One region of the Mesorhizobium sp. M0676 genome, then DNA from elsewhere that is predicted to be linked to it. Evidence: riboswitches for the same ligand, from Rfam matches in the RefSeq annotation. Region 1 holds a riboswitch; each other region holds the start of a gene.

The links. Region 1 has a riboswitch for cobalamin ahead of NKI35_RS05280 (aromatic ring-hydroxylating oxygenase subunit alpha). Riboswitches for the same ligand answer to the same signal wherever they lie in the genome.
Region 2: another riboswitch for cobalamin. It lies ahead of NKI35_RS20980 (DUF1636 family protein); the one in region 1 lies ahead of NKI35_RS05280 (aromatic ring-hydroxylating oxygenase subunit alpha).
Region 3: another riboswitch for cobalamin. It lies ahead of NKI35_RS21210 (CbtB domain-containing protein); the one in region 1 lies ahead of NKI35_RS05280 (aromatic ring-hydroxylating oxygenase subunit alpha).
Region 4: another riboswitch for cobalamin. It lies ahead of metE (5-methyltetrahydropteroyltriglutamate--homocysteine S-methyltransferase); the one in region 1 lies ahead of NKI35_RS05280 (aromatic ring-hydroxylating oxygenase subunit alpha).

Annotation. Positions count from the first base shown of each region.
Region 1 covers NZ_JAMYPU010000003.1:286,520-291,003, reverse strand. Annotated here, with positions in the region: gene NKI35_RS05300 (ABC transporter ATP-binding protein) at 1-843, shown strand, start outside; gene NKI35_RS05295 (DUF680 domain-containing protein) at 917-1,150, opposite strand; gene NKI35_RS05290 (DUF680 domain-containing protein) at 1,222-1,425, opposite strand; gene NKI35_RS05285 (DUF680 domain-containing protein) at 1,493-1,699, opposite strand; cobalamin riboswitch at 2,199-2,400, shown strand; gene NKI35_RS05280 (aromatic ring-hydroxylating oxygenase subunit alpha) at 2,517-3,764, shown strand; gene NKI35_RS05275 (FAD-binding oxidoreductase) at 3,802-4,484, shown strand, end outside.
Region 2 covers NZ_JAMYPU010000019.1:72,214-76,697, forward strand. Annotated here, with positions in the region: gene cobN (cobaltochelatase subunit CobN) at 1-661, opposite strand, end outside; gene cobW (cobalamin biosynthesis protein CobW) at 776-1,828, opposite strand; gene NKI35_RS20980 (DUF1636 family protein) at 1,831-2,259, opposite strand; cobalamin riboswitch at 2,298-2,504, opposite strand; gene NKI35_RS20985 (DUF6348 family protein) at 2,563-3,255, opposite strand; gene NKI35_RS20990 (winged helix-turn-helix domain-containing protein) at 3,285-4,484, opposite strand, start outside.
Region 3 covers NZ_JAMYPU010000019.1:116,666-121,149, forward strand. Annotated here, with positions in the region: gene NKI35_RS21195 (MFS transporter) at 1-862, shown strand, start outside; gene NKI35_RS21200 (aromatic ring-hydroxylating oxygenase subunit alpha) at 928-2,025, opposite strand; gene NKI35_RS21205 (gamma-glutamylcyclotransferase) at 2,162-2,854, shown strand; cobalamin riboswitch at 2,922-3,117, shown strand; gene NKI35_RS21210 (CbtB domain-containing protein) at 3,154-3,333, shown strand; gene NKI35_RS21215 (CbtA family protein) at 3,349-4,152, shown strand; gene cobU (bifunctional adenosylcobinamide kinase/adenosylcobinamide-phosphate guanylyltransferase) at 4,145-4,484, shown strand, end outside.
Region 4 covers NZ_JAMYPU010000039.1:9,102-13,585, reverse strand. Annotated here, with positions in the region: gene metK (methionine adenosyltransferase) at 1-1,151, shown strand, start outside; gene NKI35_RS28255 (adenosine kinase) at 1,260-2,252, shown strand; cobalamin riboswitch at 2,661-2,862, shown strand; gene metE (5-methyltetrahydropteroyltriglutamate--homocysteine S-methyltransferase) at 2,957-4,484, shown strand, end outside.

The sequences.
Region 1 (4,484 bases):
ACCGTCTACGACAACATGGCCTTCTCGATGAAGATCGGCAAGGAAAGCAAGGCCGAGATCGACAAGCGGGTGCGGCAGGCCGCCGAAATCCTGCAGCTGACCAAATATCTCGACCGCCTGCCCAAGGCGATGTCGGGCGGCCAGCGCCAGCGTGTCGCCATCGGTCGCGCCATCGTGCGCAATCCGAAAGTGTTCCTGTTCGACGAGCCGCTGTCGAATCTCGACGCGGCGCTGCGCGTCGCGACCCGCATCGAGATCGCCAAGCTCAAGGAATCGATGCCTGCCACGACCATGATCTACGTCACCCACGATCAGGTCGAAGCGATGACGCTCGCCGACCGCATCGTCGTGCTGAAGGACGGCCATATCGAGCAGGTCGGCACGCCGATGGACCTCTACAAGAAGCCCGGCAATCTGTTCGTTGCCCAGTTCATCGGCTCGCCGGCCATGAACATCCTGCCGGCGACAATCGACAGGACGGGCAACCCGACAATCGTCAGCCATGTCGGCGGCCGCAAGGCAACGGTGCCGATCGCAACGCCGGCGTCAGCAAAGGGTGCGGCAGTCAGCTTCGGCGTGCGGCCGGAGGATCTGTCGGCCGCCACCGGCGCGGAATATCTTTTCGAGGGCGTGGTGGACTATGTCGAGCAACTCGGCGAGGTGCAGCTTGTCTATGTCGATATCGGCCGCGCCGACCTGCCGTTGGTGACCAAGCTGCCCGGCAATGTCGAGGTCAAGCGCGGGGCAAAGCTGCGACTGACCGCGGATGCCGGGGACCTGCACATCTTCGACGCCGATGGGCACTCCTTCTCGCTCAAGCCGGTGGAAGTGAAGGCGGCTTGAGATAGCTGCGTCGTACAGGCATGAAAAAAGAGCGGCGGGCCAGGCCCGCCGCTCTTTTTTTAAGCTTCGGCTGTTAGTTGTTGCCGAACCGATCCCTGTCGCTGCTCTGAGGAACGAACTTCTGTTGGTCGTTCGACGAGTTCAGCAGCTTGTAGACCGCCGAGTTGGTGCCGGTCGACGAAGTGCGGGTGGTGTCGACGGCAGCGGCCGGCTGGTTGGCGCCATTGGAGCCATAATTGTCGCTGCCGGCAAAGGCAGCGCTCGAAACAGCCAGAACGGCTGCGGTGGCAAGAACGATCTTCTTCATTTTAGTCTCCTGAATTTTTCTGATGCCGCCAGCTGCAGCGGATAAGCCCGCCACGTGCTGGAAACCGGCTTTTAGCGGCCGAAAAGGTTACGGTCGGCACCGTGGGCAGGCGCCTGCTCGGCTGGAGCCGACTTCTCAACCGAAGCCGTATGGCCACTATCGGTCGACGTAATCGCAGGCTGGTTGGCGCCGTTCGAACCGTAGTTGTCGCTGCCGGCGAAAGCGCTGCCGGAGATGGCCAAAACGGCGGCGGCAGCAAGGATGATCTTTTTCATTTCAAACACTCCTGAATTTTTTGAGATCCCAAGAAGGGCGGGATAGCTGCCCTTCTTTTGGTCGGGATCAGCGATTGCCGTAGAGGTCGCGGTCGGCGCCCTGAACGACAGGCTGCTTGTCAGCGTGCGCCGGCTTCTGAATGGAAGCCGTATACGAGCTGTCCACCGAGACGGCTGGCTGGTTCGCACCATTGGAACCGTAATTGTCGCTACCGGCGAAGGCGCTGCCGGTGATCGCCAAAACGGCTGCGGCAGTGAGGATGATCTTTTTCATTTTTAGTACTCCAGTTTGACTGTCCGTTTAGCGGCGTGTCTTGGGAGGAATTCGCGTCGTTCGGACAGCCCCGATGTGGGAAAGCCATAGGCTGGTTTCCAATCACGAAGTTGTTCCGTGTGGACCACGGTCCTGCACCTTGAAATTGTGCCAGGAAGTTCCTTCATGGCTGTTTACTGTATTGTTTTCAGTTGCTTATGTCGAACCGAGTGGTTCGCTCCGGTGTCGGTTTCCGGACCGTCGTTCACACCGTCCTGCACGCATTGTCAACAGAAACGAACCGTTCGGTTCGATTAGAGATTGCTAATAGTAACTTCTCGATACCGTTGAGCCCTTTTTGCCCCCGATCGGAACTGGATCCGCAGCGATTCGAAACGGCGATGATAGCGCCGCAAGACAGGATCTCAGCCCTTCGGTGGTCGGCGGGGCGTATGCCGCGCGTGTCGCGCCGCATGGATATGATGTCGCTTTCATTCCGACGTCGCGATCGCTGCCGTGATTAGATGATCGCATCTCAGGTGCCGCTTCGTGACGACGCAGCGGAGAATTGGGAAGCCGGTCAGAATCCGGCGCTGCCCCCGCAACGGTGGTGGAGTTGAAGTCGCAACGGGAGACCACTGGGCAGCAGCCTGGGAAGGTGTCGCGATGGTCCGCAAGGACAACTCCAGAGCCCGGAAACCAGCCCGAGATGCCTAGACTCGACTGATCGCGGTGGGCGGTCAAGAGGTGGATAGTGCATGTCCGGCGCCGCGCCGGCCTGCGTCCGATCCTTCCTCCATCACCACCAAGTTCAGTCCTTAACCACGAGGACAGAACTATGGATACGCGCAACGACATGCTGAGGCTCCTGAACGGCCGCAAGCAAGGCTTTTCGCTGGAACAGCCCTTCTACACCGACCCGGACTATTTCAAGCTCGACATGGAGCTCATCTGGTATCGCGACTGGCTGTTCATCGGCCATGATTGCGAACTGCCGAAGCCCGGCAGCTATATCACCGTGCAGATCGGCGATTATCCGGTGGTGCTGGTCCGCGACCAGAAGGGCAACATCAACGCCTTTCACAATTCCTGCCGCCATCGCGGCAGCCGTGTCTGCAACACTGAGAAGGGCATGGCGGCAAAGCTTGTCTGCCCCTATCACCAGTGGACCTACGAGCTTGACGGCCGGCTGCTGTTTGCCCGCCAGATGGCCGAAGGCTTCGACAAGAGCCAGTTCGGCCTGAAGCCCGTCGCCTGCGAGAGCGTCGGCGGCTACATCTTCATCTGCCTGGCAAAAGAACCTGCCGACTTTGCGCCGATGCGCGCCATGATAGAGCCCTACCTCAAGCCGCACCGGCTGAATGAAGCCAAGGTCGCCTTCGAGAGCACCATCATCGAGAAGGGCAACTGGAAGCTGGTCTGGGAAAACAACCGCGAATGCTATCACTGCGCCGGCAATCATCCGGAGCTCTGCAAGACATTCCCCGAAGCGCCGACGGTGACCGGCGTGCAGGGCGCCGACAGCGATCCGGAGATGCTGGCGCACTGGGCGAAATGCGAGGCGGCGGGCCTGCCGAGCAAGTTCCGCATCGATCCGGCCGGGCAATACCGCGCCACCCGCGCGCCGCTGCTGCGCGATGCCGTCAGCTACACGATGTCGGGAAAGCGCGCGGTGACGAAGAACCTGTCCGACACTGTTGCCGCCGACCGCATCGGCACCTTAATGCACTATCACTATCCGACGACCTGGAACCACATCCTGATCGACCATGCGGTCACCTTCCGGGTGCTGCCGATCAGCGCCACCGAAACCGCGGTGACGACCAAGTGGCTGGTGCACAAGGATGCGGTCGAGGGCGTCGACTACAACCTTGAAGAACTGACCCATGTCTGGACCGAGACCAACGACCAGGACCGCCGCATCGTCGAGGAGAACGCCTTCGGCATCCTGTCCCCGGCCTATGAGCCCGGCCCCTATTCGGAGCTGCATGAGGGCGGCGTGATCCAGTTCGTCGAATGGTACGCGGCCTTCATCGGCCCGCGCCTTGCCGAAGGCGGCCGGCCGGCGCTGCGCAGCGTCGCGTGAGCTGGAGCAGGCGAAGAGGGACCAGAGGATGAATGCGATGACGGATCTTGGGCTCTATCGCCATCTCGACCAGATGGCGCCGTGGAACGATAGGCTGCAGGTGCTGGAAGTGATCGGCGTCAGCGACGAGGCGCCTGACGTCAAGACCTTCACCTTCCGCTCCGACAACCAGACCTGGTTCCGCTACAAGCCGGGCCAGTTCCTGACGCTGGAACTGCCGACACCGGACGGGCCGCTGATGCGCACCTATACGCTGTCGTCGTCGCCGTCGCGGCCGTTTTCGATCGCGGTGACGGTCAAGGCGCAGGCCGGCAGCATCGGCACGCGCTGGATGTTCGACCATCTGGCACCCGGCTCGCACGTCAAGGCCTACGGACCGGCCGGCGACTTCTCGTTGCACAGCCACCCGGCGGCCAAATACCTGTTCATCTCGGCTGGCTCCGGCGTGACGCCGATGATGTCGATGCTGCGCTGGCTGAACGACTGCGCGCCATGGACCGATGTCGGTTTCGTCAACTGCGCGCGGCGTGCCGAAGAGATCATCTTCCGCAAGGAACTCGAACTGCTCGGCGGCCATATGCCCGGCCTGTCGCTCGGCTTCATGATCGAGGAACGTTCCAGCCGCGAAGGCTGGTACGGCCATATGGGCCGCATCGATGCGATCCGGCTGCCCTTGCTGGCTCCGGATTTCCGCGAGCGCGAAATCTTCTGCTGCGGTCC
Region 2 (4,484 bases), on a different contig from region 1:
CGCCTTTGGTAACGGCTGATCTCCCCCCTTGCGGGGGAGATGTCCGGCAGGACAGAGGGGGGTGTGAAGGAACGCCGACATCGGCAAAATTCAACTTGCCTACGACGCCGCGGCCTGGCTCGTAGTAGCCAGCTTTCGGCACGCTAACCGGGTCAGCCGCCCCCGCATCCCGTCCCGCCAGCCCCGCCAATCTTTGCATCAGCGCTGCCATATTCTCCGGCCCGCCCTCGCGGAAATAGCCCAGCAGGCCGTCCAGCTCCTCGCGCGGCAGCGTCGAGGCTTCGATCAGCCTGAGATCCTCGTCGTGGCTCTCGCCCGGCAGCAGCGCCAGCTTGATGCCGTTCGCACGGGCAGTCGCGGCAAGCTGGTCGCAGCCATAGCGCCACCAGTCGTAGCCGCCGAGGATGCGCACCAAAATCACCTTGGCGTGGCGGGCGACGCTGTCGATCCAGAGGTCCACGGACATGGGATGGCGCAGGTCGCGCAGCGCCGCCAGCCGCATCGACGGCAGGCGGACGGCATCGGCCGTCCAGGCCGCCGCGAGGCCGGCGAGGTCGCTGTCGGTGAAGGACAGCGCCACGATATCCGCCGGCGTCTGCCGGAGATCAACTGGCTCGGCGAGATCGTCGAGCGAGGCGGAGGTCGTGGCGAGTATGTGCATCGCGGCTTAGTGCGTTTCACCGTTTCACGGAACGGCGAACCGCTCTATCTCCTTGTTTTTACGCAATTCCTGTGGGAAAACCGTTTCACACTTTTCCTGGAATTGCTCCTGAGATCAGCCGGCGAGTATACGCTCGATCGCCGGGCGGTTCAGCCCCTTCAGGCCGATGACAACGAGACGCGAGCGGCGATCGTCCTCGGCCGTCCAGGCGCGGTCATAATAATGGTTGACGCGCGGGCCGACGGCCTGCAGCAAAAGCCGCATCGGCTTGCCGCCGACATCGACGAAGCCTTTCACACGCAGCACATTCTCTTCCTCGGCAACCGTGGCGACGCGCCTGGCCAGTTCGTCCGGATTGGTGATGGAGGGGATGTCGACGATGAAGGTGTCGAAATCGTCATGCTCGTGGTCGAAGGCGCCGTCATGGTGCGATTTGCGGTTCTCGATGTCGTCCTCGACGGCGAGGCCGAGGCCGAGCAGCACCGAGGGATCGACCTTGCCATGTGCGGTCGGCACGATCTTCACGGCGCGGGCGGAATGTTCATTGATGATGGCGTTGGCGCGGGCCGAACCGGGGGCGTCCATTAGATCGCTCTTCGACAGGATGATCAAATCGGCGCAGGCGATCTGGTCCTCGAAGACTTCTTCGACCGGATCGTCGTGGTCGAGCGTCTCGTCCTGAGCGCGCTGTGCCTGCAGGGCGTCCATATCGTTGGCAACGCGGCCCTCGGCCAGCGCCGGGCCGTCTACCACGGCAATGACGCCATCGACGGTCACCCGGCTCTTCACGCTTGGCCACTGGAACGCCTGGACCAGCGGCTTGGGCAGAGCCAGGCCCGAGGTCTCGATCAGGATGTGGTCAACCTTAGGTGTCAGCGCGAGGATCTTGTCGAGGGCGGGCACGAAATCGTCGGCGACCGTGCAGCAGATGCAGCCATTGGCCAGTTCGAGGATGTTTTCCTCGGGGCAGGTGTCGATGCCGCAGCCTTTCAGGATTTCCCCGTCGATGCCGATGTCACCGAACTCGTTGACGATGATGGCAATGCGCTTGCCACCGGCGTTTTCCAGGAGATGGCGGACCAGCGTCGTCTTGCCGGCGCCGAGGAAGCCGGTGACGACGGTGCAGGGAACACGGGAGAGATTGCCGGCCGGATTTGGAGCGTTCATGGTCAGTCCTTCAGCATGTCGAGGGGTGGGATGCGGGCAACGAGGCCGCGCTTGAGGCTATCGGGCCGGCCGCGCCACGGGATGAGGCCGTCGGTCGAAGTCGCGAAGAGCTTTGCGCCGGTGACGAGGTCGGCGCCGCTGGTTGGGGCCAGATCGCCGAAGACATAGCTCCAACAGCCGTCGCGCAGGATGGCGGCGCTGAGACGGCGCCTGCAATTGCCGAGGCATTCGACGGTGCGGACACGGATATTGTCATCGGCCGCGGCGCGGCGTGTGTCGTCGGCCAGCCATTCGCCGGCGCGAGGATGGGCGTCGGAACCGGTCTCGTCGCGGCATGAAGCGCAGACGACAACCGTGACGCCGGTCAAAGCGTCGCCGTCGGCGGACGAAACATCCGCTGTGCCAGCCGAATAACTGCTGTTCTGGTCCAAAAACCGGGCTCCTTGCCCGGAAACCCGCCAGGCGATCGGATACTTTGTCTCAGACGGCAGGTCTCCTGGCTCGCGGGTCATCGCCTTGGTTAGCCGCCTTCCCGGTGTTACCCAGTGGCTTTCGGCCTTGGCTCTTCGCTTACAGTTGCGGGGACAGCCGCGGATTTGGGATTTTTTCGTCCCGCACCGCATTCCCTCTTGGCCCTTGCCGTTGCGGGCAGGGGACCGTCTGGAGCGGATTTAGGCTTTTGCAGGCAGCGGTGTCAACGCACGGCTACGACATGGCGATGTCGGCAGGGGCTGTCATGTCCCGGCTTCCGGCAGTGCCAGGATGACCTGTCGGATAGCTTGATAGCCATCGCTATAGTCCCAGTCATGACCGACAGCCAGATTCTGTCCCTCATGCCAAACCGCGTTGTCCAGAAGGACTTCGGCACTAATCAGCGTGCCCTTCAAGCCTGCCAGAAAGGTCCGGACAAAATGGCTTCCGGGGGGTACCGAAGCTGTGAACAGCTTTTCCAGCTTGGCATAGAATGCTGGATAGCCTGGTGTCAGCGAGCATAGCTCGGTTGTGGCCTGGGAAATGACCGGGCCGCTATAGATTTTCCAGCGGGCATCTTTTCGCCAGATCTTCCAACTGGCGCTGCTTCGCTGCCAAAGCTCTATTTCGGCCTGCATGTTCTCGCAGACGTGATCGGCCAGTCCCTCAATGGCCACATGGAAAACACCACGGAGAAACTTTTCAAACGCCTGGTTCAGTTCCTGTTCGCGCGTGTCGCCGAAGCCAGCAAAGGATTCAATGACCGGCTGAACATCAAGCAGCGGAGAAAAAATGTAGATTTCCAGGACCAGCCGGTCAGAACTCGTCTCGAACACCTCAGCCTCAAACCGAAGCTGCTTCGATTGGAGCATGACGTCCCTATCTCTGCGGACTGCATCTATTCCATGCGCAATGAGGGCGCCATGGATCATGTCGAGCACTTTGTCCGATGCCATTGCACAACCTACGAGGCTTATTGAGGCGTCTATGACAGACGCTGCAAGGGTTGGCCATCTCTCTCGCTAGCCAATGCCGGCCCCAGATTGCCGGCCGGCGTCACTTCGATGCGCTCAAGGCCAAGCCAGCCCTGCATCTCCTTTAGTTCCTCGAAAAGCTGTGCGGTGGTCTCAGGCGGTGCGCCTGCTTCGGCATAGGCGGCGTGGACGCGTAAGACACTCGCAGGCCGGTCGGCCTTGAGGTCGACGCGGGCGACGATCTTGTCGCCGAGCAAGAAAGGCAGCACGTAATAGCCATATTGCCGCTTGTCGGCCGGGGTGTAGATCTCGATGCGGTAGCGGAAATCGAAGAGACGCTCGGTGCGCGCGCGCTCGAAGACCACCGGATCGAAGGGGGCCAGCAAGGCGCGGGCCTCGATCTTTCGCGGCAGGCGGGCGTCCCTATAGAGGTAAGCCGGCTTGTCCCAACCTTCGACGTTTACCGGCAGCAACTCGCCCATCTCGACCAGTTCCTCCAACCGGCCCTTCATGTCGGCCGGCGACAAGCGGAAATAATCGCGCAGGTCACCCGACGTCGCGATGCCGTGGGCGCGGGCGGAAATGCGCAGCAATTCGCGGTGCGCGTCCTCGGCCGCCGGCACCGGCAGGTCGAGGATCGCCTGCGGCAGCACGCGCTCGGGCAGGTCGTAGAAGCGCTCGAAGCCACGGCGGTGCGCCGTGGTGATGCGTCCGGCCCAGAAGAGCCATTCGAAGGCGTGCTTGGCGTGGCTCCAGCCCCACCAGCCGCCCGAACCTTTCTGGCCCTCCAGTGCCGAAGCGGCAATCGGGCCGCGCTCGGCGACCGCGCGGTAGATCTCTTCGATATAGGCGGCGTGCTCGCGGCCCCATTTGGCGAGGCCCAGATACATTTCGTCGCCGCTTTCAGCGCGCTGCATGCGCCAGCGCATCAACGGGTATGTCTCGACCGGCAGGAAAGAGGCCTCATGCGCCCAGTACTCGAATACGGTGCGCTTGCGGGTGACTGCGGCGTTGTCGAGCAAAGCCAGCGGGTAGGGGCCGAGGCGCGAATAGAGCGGCATATAGTGGGCGCGCACCACGGCGCTGACGGAATCGATCTGCAGCAAGCCGGTGCGCGACAGCACGCGGGCGAGGTGGCGGCGATCGGGCGTGCCGCCCGGGCGCGGATCGAGAAATCCTTGCGCGGCGAGCGCGATGCGCCTGGCCGTCGG
Region 3 (4,484 bases), on a different contig from region 1:
CCGCGTCATGGGGGCGAGCGCGCTGTCGATCACGCTCAACCTCTACATCATGGATCACATCCGCAAGACCGATTTCATGCAGGCCGAATCGCTGCGCATGGCGTGGTCGATGCTTGCCTGGACCGGCGGGCCGACACTCGGCATCTTCCTCTACACACGCTACGGCATCTATGCCGCGCATGGCGCGGTGGCGGTGTTTGCGTTGGCCTTGCTGGCGCTGTTCTGGACCTACAGGCTGGGCGACAACCAGTCGATCCGGCCTGGCAAGACGCGGCCGGCCAATCCGCTGGCCAATATCGGCCGCTTCGTAGCACAACCCAGGCTCAGGCTGGCCTGGCTGATCGCCTTCGGCCGCTCCTGCTTCTGGACGACGTTCTTCGTCTATGGGCCGCTGTTCATGGTGATTACCGGCGAGGGCGAGCTTGCCGGCGGCCTGCTGGTTTCGGCCGGCAATGCGCTGTTGTTCATGGCGATCTTCTGGGGCAAGGCTGGAAAACGCTTCGGCGGCCGGCGCACCATGACCTTCGCCTATTTCGCGATGTCGGCGACGCTGCTTGCGGCGGGCGCGGTCGGCACTACCGCGCCGCTGCTTACGGGCTTTTTCCTGCTCTGCGGCGCCTTCTTCACCATCGCGCTCGATGCACTGGGCTCGACCGCCTTCATGCGCTCGGTGCGGTCCTATGAGCGGGCGCAGATGGCCGCGGTCTACCGCACCTATCTCGACTTTTCCGAGCTGACGCCGCCGCTGGTCTATTCGGTGGTGCTGGCGTTTTTCGGCCTCGGCTCGGTGTTCGTGACGCTGGGCATTCTGGCCGCGGTTTGCGGCTTTATCACCTGGCGCTATCTGCCGAAGTCGCTTTGATCAGGAGGCCGCATGCCGCTCGCGCACCCACTTGTGGAAGCGATGCAGATCATACTCCTCCGGCATCAGCACGCCGGCCGCGTGACGCATCGAGCGCAGGCCTTTCTGTTGACCTCGCAGATCGCGGCATCCTCCTCCAGCACCTGGGTACCGAAGGCGACGACATTGTCGATGTCGGTCTCGGCGAGCGCCTCGGGCGCGAACAGCCATTCGGCGGTGAGTTCGGTCTGTTCGGGACCGAGCGGCATCAGTCGCACCGTCCTGACATAATCGACATGGCCGACGATGAACATCGAGGGCAGGCTGGTGGCATAGGTCTGTCCGGCCGCACGCTCGGCTGGCGTCAGGCCCGGTAAGACCGGGCCATGGGCATGTCCGTCGCGCGACCAGGTCTCGGCGCCGGCGCGCAGGCCACCCGAAAACTCCGGCGCGTCATTGTCGGCATGGCGGACCCAGTCGGGGTCGTCGTGCCGGCTCATCAGGCCGCGGCCGTATATCGGCACCAGCCGAGACAGGTCCTTGTGGACGCCCGGGCAATGCAGGCACTCGTTGAAGTTCTCCCAGAAGATCTTCCAGTTGCAGTTCATCACCTTGCGCAGGACATGCCCTGATACCAGCGGTTCCAGCGGCCAGTTGGCGAGGTCGCCGGATGCGGGATCGAAGGAGGTCCCGGCGGAGCCGGCCGCAGCCTGCTGAAGGTTCACAAAGACAAAGCCGCGCCACACCGACAGCGCCACCCGGTAGAGCGGATGATCTGCCTTGTCGAAACCATCTGGCAGCGATTTCGAGGGAACGCGCACGAGATCGCCGCGCAGCGAGTAGGACCAGGCATGGTAAGGGCAAGTGATGAGCCGCGCTTTCAGCCGGCCCTCGCTTTCCTGGCAAAGCTGCGAGCCGCGATGCCGGCAGGTGTTGTGGAAGGCGCGCAACTCGCCGGTCTCGTCCCGCAGAATGACGATTTCCTGCGTGCCGACGCGGAATGTCCTGAACGCCAGCGGCTGGGCGAGGTCGGCCTCGCGGCAGACGAGCAGCCAGCTTTTGTGCCAGATGGCGTCGAGATCGCGCTGGTAAGCCTCGCTATCCCAATAGGCCGACGACGGTAGCGTCGGTTCGGCCCGGCTCAGGCCGTTATAGGGGTCGCGCTCGCTCGGGCTGGGATGCATGGCTGGCTTCCTATGAAGCGTCAGCCGACACCCCGGCAAATCGTTTGTCAATCAGAGTGCCGCATTGCCGGTTGCAGGCGCGGCGCATAATCATGTCGTGGACATGGGACATTCGGAAATTGGGGGGATTCGGAAAGTGGCCGCACGACAGATGTCGCTTACGCCGGAGCTGGTCGCGCGCTGCTGGCGCGAGATCAGGGACCCCGGGCCGGATCCGGACGCGATGCATCTCGATGAAGCCGACTATGACGCGCTGCTGGATGAATTGCAGGTCGAACTCCCGGACAGCGAACCGCTATGGCTGTTCGGCTATGGATCGCTGATCTGGAAACCGGAAATAGATTATGTCGAGGACCGCGTTGCCTTGGCGCGCGGCTGGCATCGGTCCTTTTGCATGAACATGACGCGCTGGCGCGGCACCAAGGACAGCCCCGGCTTGATGATGGCGCTGGACCGTGGCGGACAATGCAAGGGCGTCGCCTTCCGGCTGACCGACAGTAACCGGCGCGGGCAGTTGGGCCGGCTTTTCCGGCGCGAAATCACGCTGAAGCCGACAAGCTACCGGCCGCGCATGCTGAAGCTTGCAAGCGAGGCCGGACCGCTCAGGGCATTGGCCTTCGTCATCAACCGCAACGGCCTGACCTATTCCGGCCCGCTCGACGAGGGCAAGGTCGTCGAAAGGCTGGCCACGTCCTGCGGGCACTGGGGGTCGGGCGCCGACTATCTCTACAACACGGTGAAAAACCTTGAAGAGCGCGGCATTCATGATCGCCATCTGTGGCGGCTGCAGCGGCTGGTTGCCGAACGGATCACCGCGTTGAACCCGTAACGCCGCATGGCGCATTCGCGCTGTTGGCCGGCGGAATTTGGTTTGCCGGATGCGGCCGTTTCAGCCTATAGTCATGCATGTCGTCGGTTCCGTTAGGGACCAAGAGGGAATGCGGTGAGGGCTGACTTGTTGCCCAATGCCGTGGCTGCCCCCGCAACTGTGTGCGGTAGTCCTCTCCAAGCCACTGGGGATTTTTTCTTCGGGAAGGTGGGGAAGGGCGCTGATCCGCGAGCCAGGAGACCTGCCGGCGACAGGGAACTGACTTCGATGCCCTCGGGTGGAGGGCGAAAGGACAAGATATGAATTCCGCTTCCGTCTCCCTCGGCGCTTCCGTCTCCTCGCAGTCGCGCTTCATGCAGCTCGTGCTTAGCGCGTTTCTGGGGATTTTCGTCGTCGGCGTTGTCGGTTTCTCGCACATCGATGCGGTCCACAATGCGGCGCACGACTATCGCCATTCGATGGCGTTTCCCTGCCACTGACGAGGATCTGACATCATGAACCTGTTTCGCAACGTCGTGTTCATCGCGGCGATCGCAGGGCTCGTGGCCGGTGTCGCTCTCGCCTGCATGCAGGCCTACGCCACCGTGCCGCTGATCCTCAAGGCGGAGGTCTACGAAAAGGCTGGTGGCGGCCACGAGCATCAGCATGCCGCGGTGCCCGCCGCCAACGCTACGGACACCAATGCCATGAGCACCGCCGCGCCGGCGGAAAATGCGGTGAGCAGCGCAACACCGGCTGAAGCAGCCGCGCCGGCGGAGGACGAAGGCTGGGCGCCGGCCGACGGCTTCGAGCGCTTCGCCTTCAGTGTCGTCGCCAATATCGTCACCGGCATCGGCTTCGCGGTGGTCCTGGTGGCGGTTTCCGAGTTCGCCGGTGGCATCGGCAGCTGGCGCCAGGGCGTGTTCTGGGGTCTGGCCGGCTTTGCCGTTTTCACGCTGGCGCCGGGACTCGGCCTGCCGCCGGAACTGCCGGCAATGCCGGCGGCCGATCTCATGCAGCGCCAGATCTGGTGGTGGGCAACGGTGATGGCAACGGCGATCGGTCTTGCCCTTATCACCTTCCGCACGTCGGCGCCCCTGACCGTGCTCGCCGTCGTCCTGATCGTCGCCCCGCATATTGTCGGCGCGCCGCAGCCTGACAGTTTTGTAACGCCGATCCCGGAGGGCCTGCATCATCAGTTCGTGGTGGCGGTGACGCTGACCAATCTGGTGTTCTGGGTGGTGCTCGGCGCGGTTGTCGGCATAGTGCGCGCGCGCTTCACCGGCACCGCGACCAGCCTGCGCGACACCTTTGCCTGATCGCAGTTTGACCTTCATCATCGGCGGTGCGCGCTCCGGCAAGAGCGTGCATGCCGAAAGTTTGGCGACGGCGTTGCCGCCGCCATGGGCTTATATCGCCACCGCGCAAGCCTATGACGGCGAAATGCGCGAGCGCATCGCGCAGCACCGCTCGCGCCGCGGCGAGGGATGGGCGACCATCGATGCCCCGCTTGATCTTGCAGGTGCGATCGAGGCATTGCCGGACAACCAGCCGGTGCTTGTCGACTGCCTGACGCTGTGGCTGACCAATCATATGCTGGCCGATCATGATCTGGAGGGGGAGTGCCGGCGGCTGGCCGATGTGCTTTCGC
Region 4 (4,484 bases), on a different contig from region 1:
CCGAATCGGTTGGCGCGGGGCACCCGGATAAGTTGGCCGACAACATCTCGGATGCCATCCTCGATGCCATCCTCCGCACGGATCCCAAGGCGCGCGTCGCCTGTGAAGCGTTGGTAAAATCAGGGATAGTCGTTCTGGCTGGCGAGATCACCAGCGATGCCCAGGTGGATTACAGCCAAGTTGCGCGCGATACGATTCTCGACATTGGGTACGACGACGAGGCCGTCGGCTTTGACGGCCGGCGTTGCTCCGTCGTTCATGCCCTCACCGAGCAGTCGCCCGACATCAGCCAAGGCGTTGACGAGGGAAGAGGGCAAGACCTCCAGCAGGGAGCGGGAGATCAGGGCCTCATGTTCGGCTACGCATGCCGCGAAACCGATACCCTGATGCCTTTGCCGATCCAGCTCGCTCATCGCTTGACGAAACGGCAGGCGTATGTCCGGAAGGCACAACAGCTTGGCTGGTTGCGTCCTGACATGAAATCCCAAGTCTCAGTGCGCTATGAGGGGTTGCGCCCGGTCGCCCTGGATACCATCGTCGTGTCGACGCAACATGACGAGCAGGTCTCGCAAGAGACTGTCCGCGAGGGCGTCATTGAGGAAATCATAAAGCCTGTCCTGCCGACCCACCTGGAGACGGAAGGCATCAGAATTCTGGTCAATCCGACGGGGCGGTTCGTAGTCGGCGGGCCGCGTGGCGACTGCGGTCTCACTGGACGCAAGATCATCGTCGATTCCTATGGCGGGATGGGTCGTCATGGCGGCGGCGCCTTCTCGGGCAAGGACCCGTCCAAGGTTGACCGCTCGGCTGCCTATGCAGCCCGCTATGTCGCAAAGAACATCGTCGCTAGCGGACTTGCGGACGTGTGCGAGGTGCAGCTTGCTTACGCAATCGGCGTGGCCAGTCCGGTTTCCGTCATGGTCAACACGTTCGGGACAGCCAGGGTTGAGGAAAGCAGGATCGAGCGCCTCATTCTTGAGTTGTTCGATCTCAGACCGAAAGGCATTATCAAGATGCTTGATCTCTTACGCCCTATATATCGCAATACAGCGACCTATGGCCATTTCGGCCGTGAAGAGCCTGATTTCACCTGGGAGAAGACAGACAGGGCGGACGAATTGCGTCGCGAGGCAGGACTCGCCGCCCCGTGAGAGCCGCCGGCGAACGGATTGGCAAGCGGAAAGCCCATTTCCACCGGGCAGACCCGCGCCTGGCAGGCGTGGCGAGAAGCCGGCTCGGGTTTTTTGGCGGAGACATTGATGCCGGATTATGACGTGCTTTGCATCGGCAATGCCATTGTCGACATCATCGCCCAGTGCGACGAGGCATTCCTCGAGATCAACGGCATCATCAAGGGCGCGATGAACCTGATCGACACGCGCCGCGCCGAACTGCTCTACAGCCGCATGGGCCCGGCGATCGAGGCCTCCGGCGGCAGTGCCGGCAACACGGCGGCCGGCGTAGCCAGCTTCGGCGGACGCGCCGCCTTCTTCGGCAAGGTCTCCAACGATGCGCTGGGCGAAATCTATGCGCACGATATCCATGCACAGGGTGTCGCCTTCGACACCAGGCCGCTCAAGGGCGAGCCGCCGACGGCGCGCTCTATGATCTTCGTCACGCCCGACGGCGAGCGCTCGATGAACACCTATCTCGGCGCCTGCGTCGAGCTTGGCCCTGAGGATGTCGAGGCCGACAAGGCATCCGGCGCCAAGGTTACCTATTTCGAGGGCTATTTGTGGGATCCGCCGCGCGCCAAGGAGGCGATCCGGCAGACGGCGAAGCTCGCACACGAGGCCGGACGCGAAGTGTCGATGACGTTGTCGGATTCGTTCTGCGTCGACCGCTACCGGGACGAGTTCCTCGAGCTGATGCGCTCGGGCACTGTCGACATCGTCTTTGCCAACAGCCACGAGATCAAGTCGCTCTACCAGACAAAATCCTTCGACGAGGCGCTGGCTCAGATCCGCAAGGACTGCAAGATTGCCGCCGTCACCCGTTCCGCAAAAGGCTCGGTGATCGTGCGCGGCGACGAGACCGTGGTCATCGAGGCGACCGCCATCAAGGAGTTGGTCGACACCACCGGCGCCGGCGACCTCTACGCCGCCGGTTTCCTGCATGGCTACACGCAGGGCCGCAACCTCAAGACCTGCGGCGACCTTGGCTCGCTGGCGGCCGGCCTGGTGATCCAGCAGATCGGCCCAAGGCCAAGGCAGAATTTGCGCCGCGAGGCGGAAGGGGCTGGGTTGCTGTAGATGCGCCGGCAACTAACCAGCCGCCCTACTGACGCGATGACCGCAGTGGCGGAACTGTGTCAAAGCTCGCTGATAGCGACAGCCACTCGCTTCGGAGAACTGACCCATGCTGCTGCCGTGAAGCTCGCTGGAGGAGCGGTGCAAGGCGTGCTTGCCATGACGGCATTCACCGTCATCCAGATCGTCACCAGCATTTTCCAGAAGCTCAGCTTGGGGAAGGCCAGTAAGGTTCCTGAGGTAACGGAGAACTCGCGGCGTCCGTCGGACTTGACTTGCGATCACGTCCCACGATGCCGAATGCGGGCAGCAGACTGAATATTTCACAATGCTAGACAAAGGCGTAAAAGCGCGATCACATAGCGACATAAACATTTCGTTATGCGTCATTGACAAAAGAGCGAACTGCTGTGATTGTCTGCGTGTCGTGGTTCTCGCGTGCGGCGCTGCCGCAGCGGAGCTAAGAGGGAAGCCGGTGCGATGCCGGCGCTGCCCCCGCAACTGTTAGCGGCGAGCCAACCCCAGTCACGTCACTGAGGCGAATACCCTCAGGAAGACGGGTAGAGGCTATGACCCCGCGAGCCAGGAGACCTGCCACGCGAATTACGTCCACGGGCGGGGTGTCTCGGTGGCCGCTGCAACCCGGCGTTGATGCCGGCCTGCTAGCGCCTTCCTTGTCACCGACGCCCCAATCATCGGGGTATGACATGACTGTCTCTCAGCAAATTCCTGTAGCAACGCTCGGCGTGCCGCGCTTCGGTCGTCGGCGAGAACTGAAATTCGCGCTTGAAAGCTACTGGTCCGGAACATCGTCCGCTGGCGACCTTCTCACGACGTCGAAGGCGCTCCGTGCCGCTAGCTGGGAAGAGCAGCGCGATCGCGGCGTGTCGAAAATCCCGTCGAACGACTTCTCGCTTTACGACCATGTGCTCGACACCGCAGCCATGGTCGGGGCCGTTCCATCCCGTTACGGCTGGAATAGCGGCGAGGTCCCACTTGACATCTACTTCGCAATGGCGCGCGGCAACCAGGGTCAGACGGAGGATTGTGGACACGCTGGTTACCAGGTGGAGGCTCATGGACCTGGTGTAACCGCGATGGAAATGACCAAGTGGTTTGACACCAACTACCACTACATTGTGCCGGAACTCGATGATGATCAGACGTTCGCCCTCTCGTCATCGAAGCCGGTCGATTACTTCCTCGAGGCTAAAGCTCTCGGCATTCACACACGCCCAGTCATCCTTGGACCCATCACCTTCCTCAAGCTGGCGAAATCGCCTGCCGAGGGGTTCGGTCCCATCGCGCTCCTACCGCGGCTGCTGCCGGTTTACGAGCAGCTTCTGGAGAGGCTGAAGCTGTCGGGAGCCGACTGGGTGCAGATCGATGAGCCAGCGCTTGTCCTCGATCTGAACCCGAACGAACGAGCTGCGTTCGAATTCGCCTATGGCCAGCTGTCGAAAGCCGCGCCCGAGCTGAAGATCATGCTGGCTACGTATTTCGGGTCGCTGGGAGACAATCTCGAAACCGCGATTTCTCTGCCCCTGGCCGGCCTGCATATTGATCTCGTGCGCGCTCCCGAGCAGCTGGAAACGGTGGCTCGGCTCGCTCCGAAGGATCTGGTGCTCTCGGTTGGCTTGATCGATGGCCGCAACGTCTGGCGTGCGAACCTGCCCGCCATTCTCGACCGCATCAAACCGATCGTCGCCGGCTGGCCCTTGGACCGCGTCGAGATCGCGCCTTCTTGCTCGATGCTGCATGTGCCGATTGATCTGCGCATGGAGACGGAACTCGACGCGGACATCAGGTCGTGGCTCGCCTTCGCGGCCCAGAAGACCGACGAGCTGGTCTTGCTGGCCCGGGCCCTGTCCCAAGGCAGGGATGCGGTGGCAGGCGCGTTGAAAGCGTCTGCCGAGGCTGCCGCCACGCGCGTGACATCCACGAGGATCCATGACCCGCTTGTTCAGGGGCGGATCGCTAGCATTGAGGACAGCGCGAAGCGACGAGAGAGCGCTTTTGGCGAGCGCTCCAGAGTCCAGGCCGGCTCACTCGGGCTGCCGCCGTTCCCGACGACGACCATCGGGTCCTTCCCGCAGACGCCGCAGGTACGCAAGGCGCGGGCCGCTCATGCGAAGGGCCAGCTGAGCTATGTCGACTATGAGACGTTCCTGAAGAAGGAGATCGAGGCTGCAATTCGCTGGCAGGAAGAGATCGGGCTGGACGTGCTGGTGCATG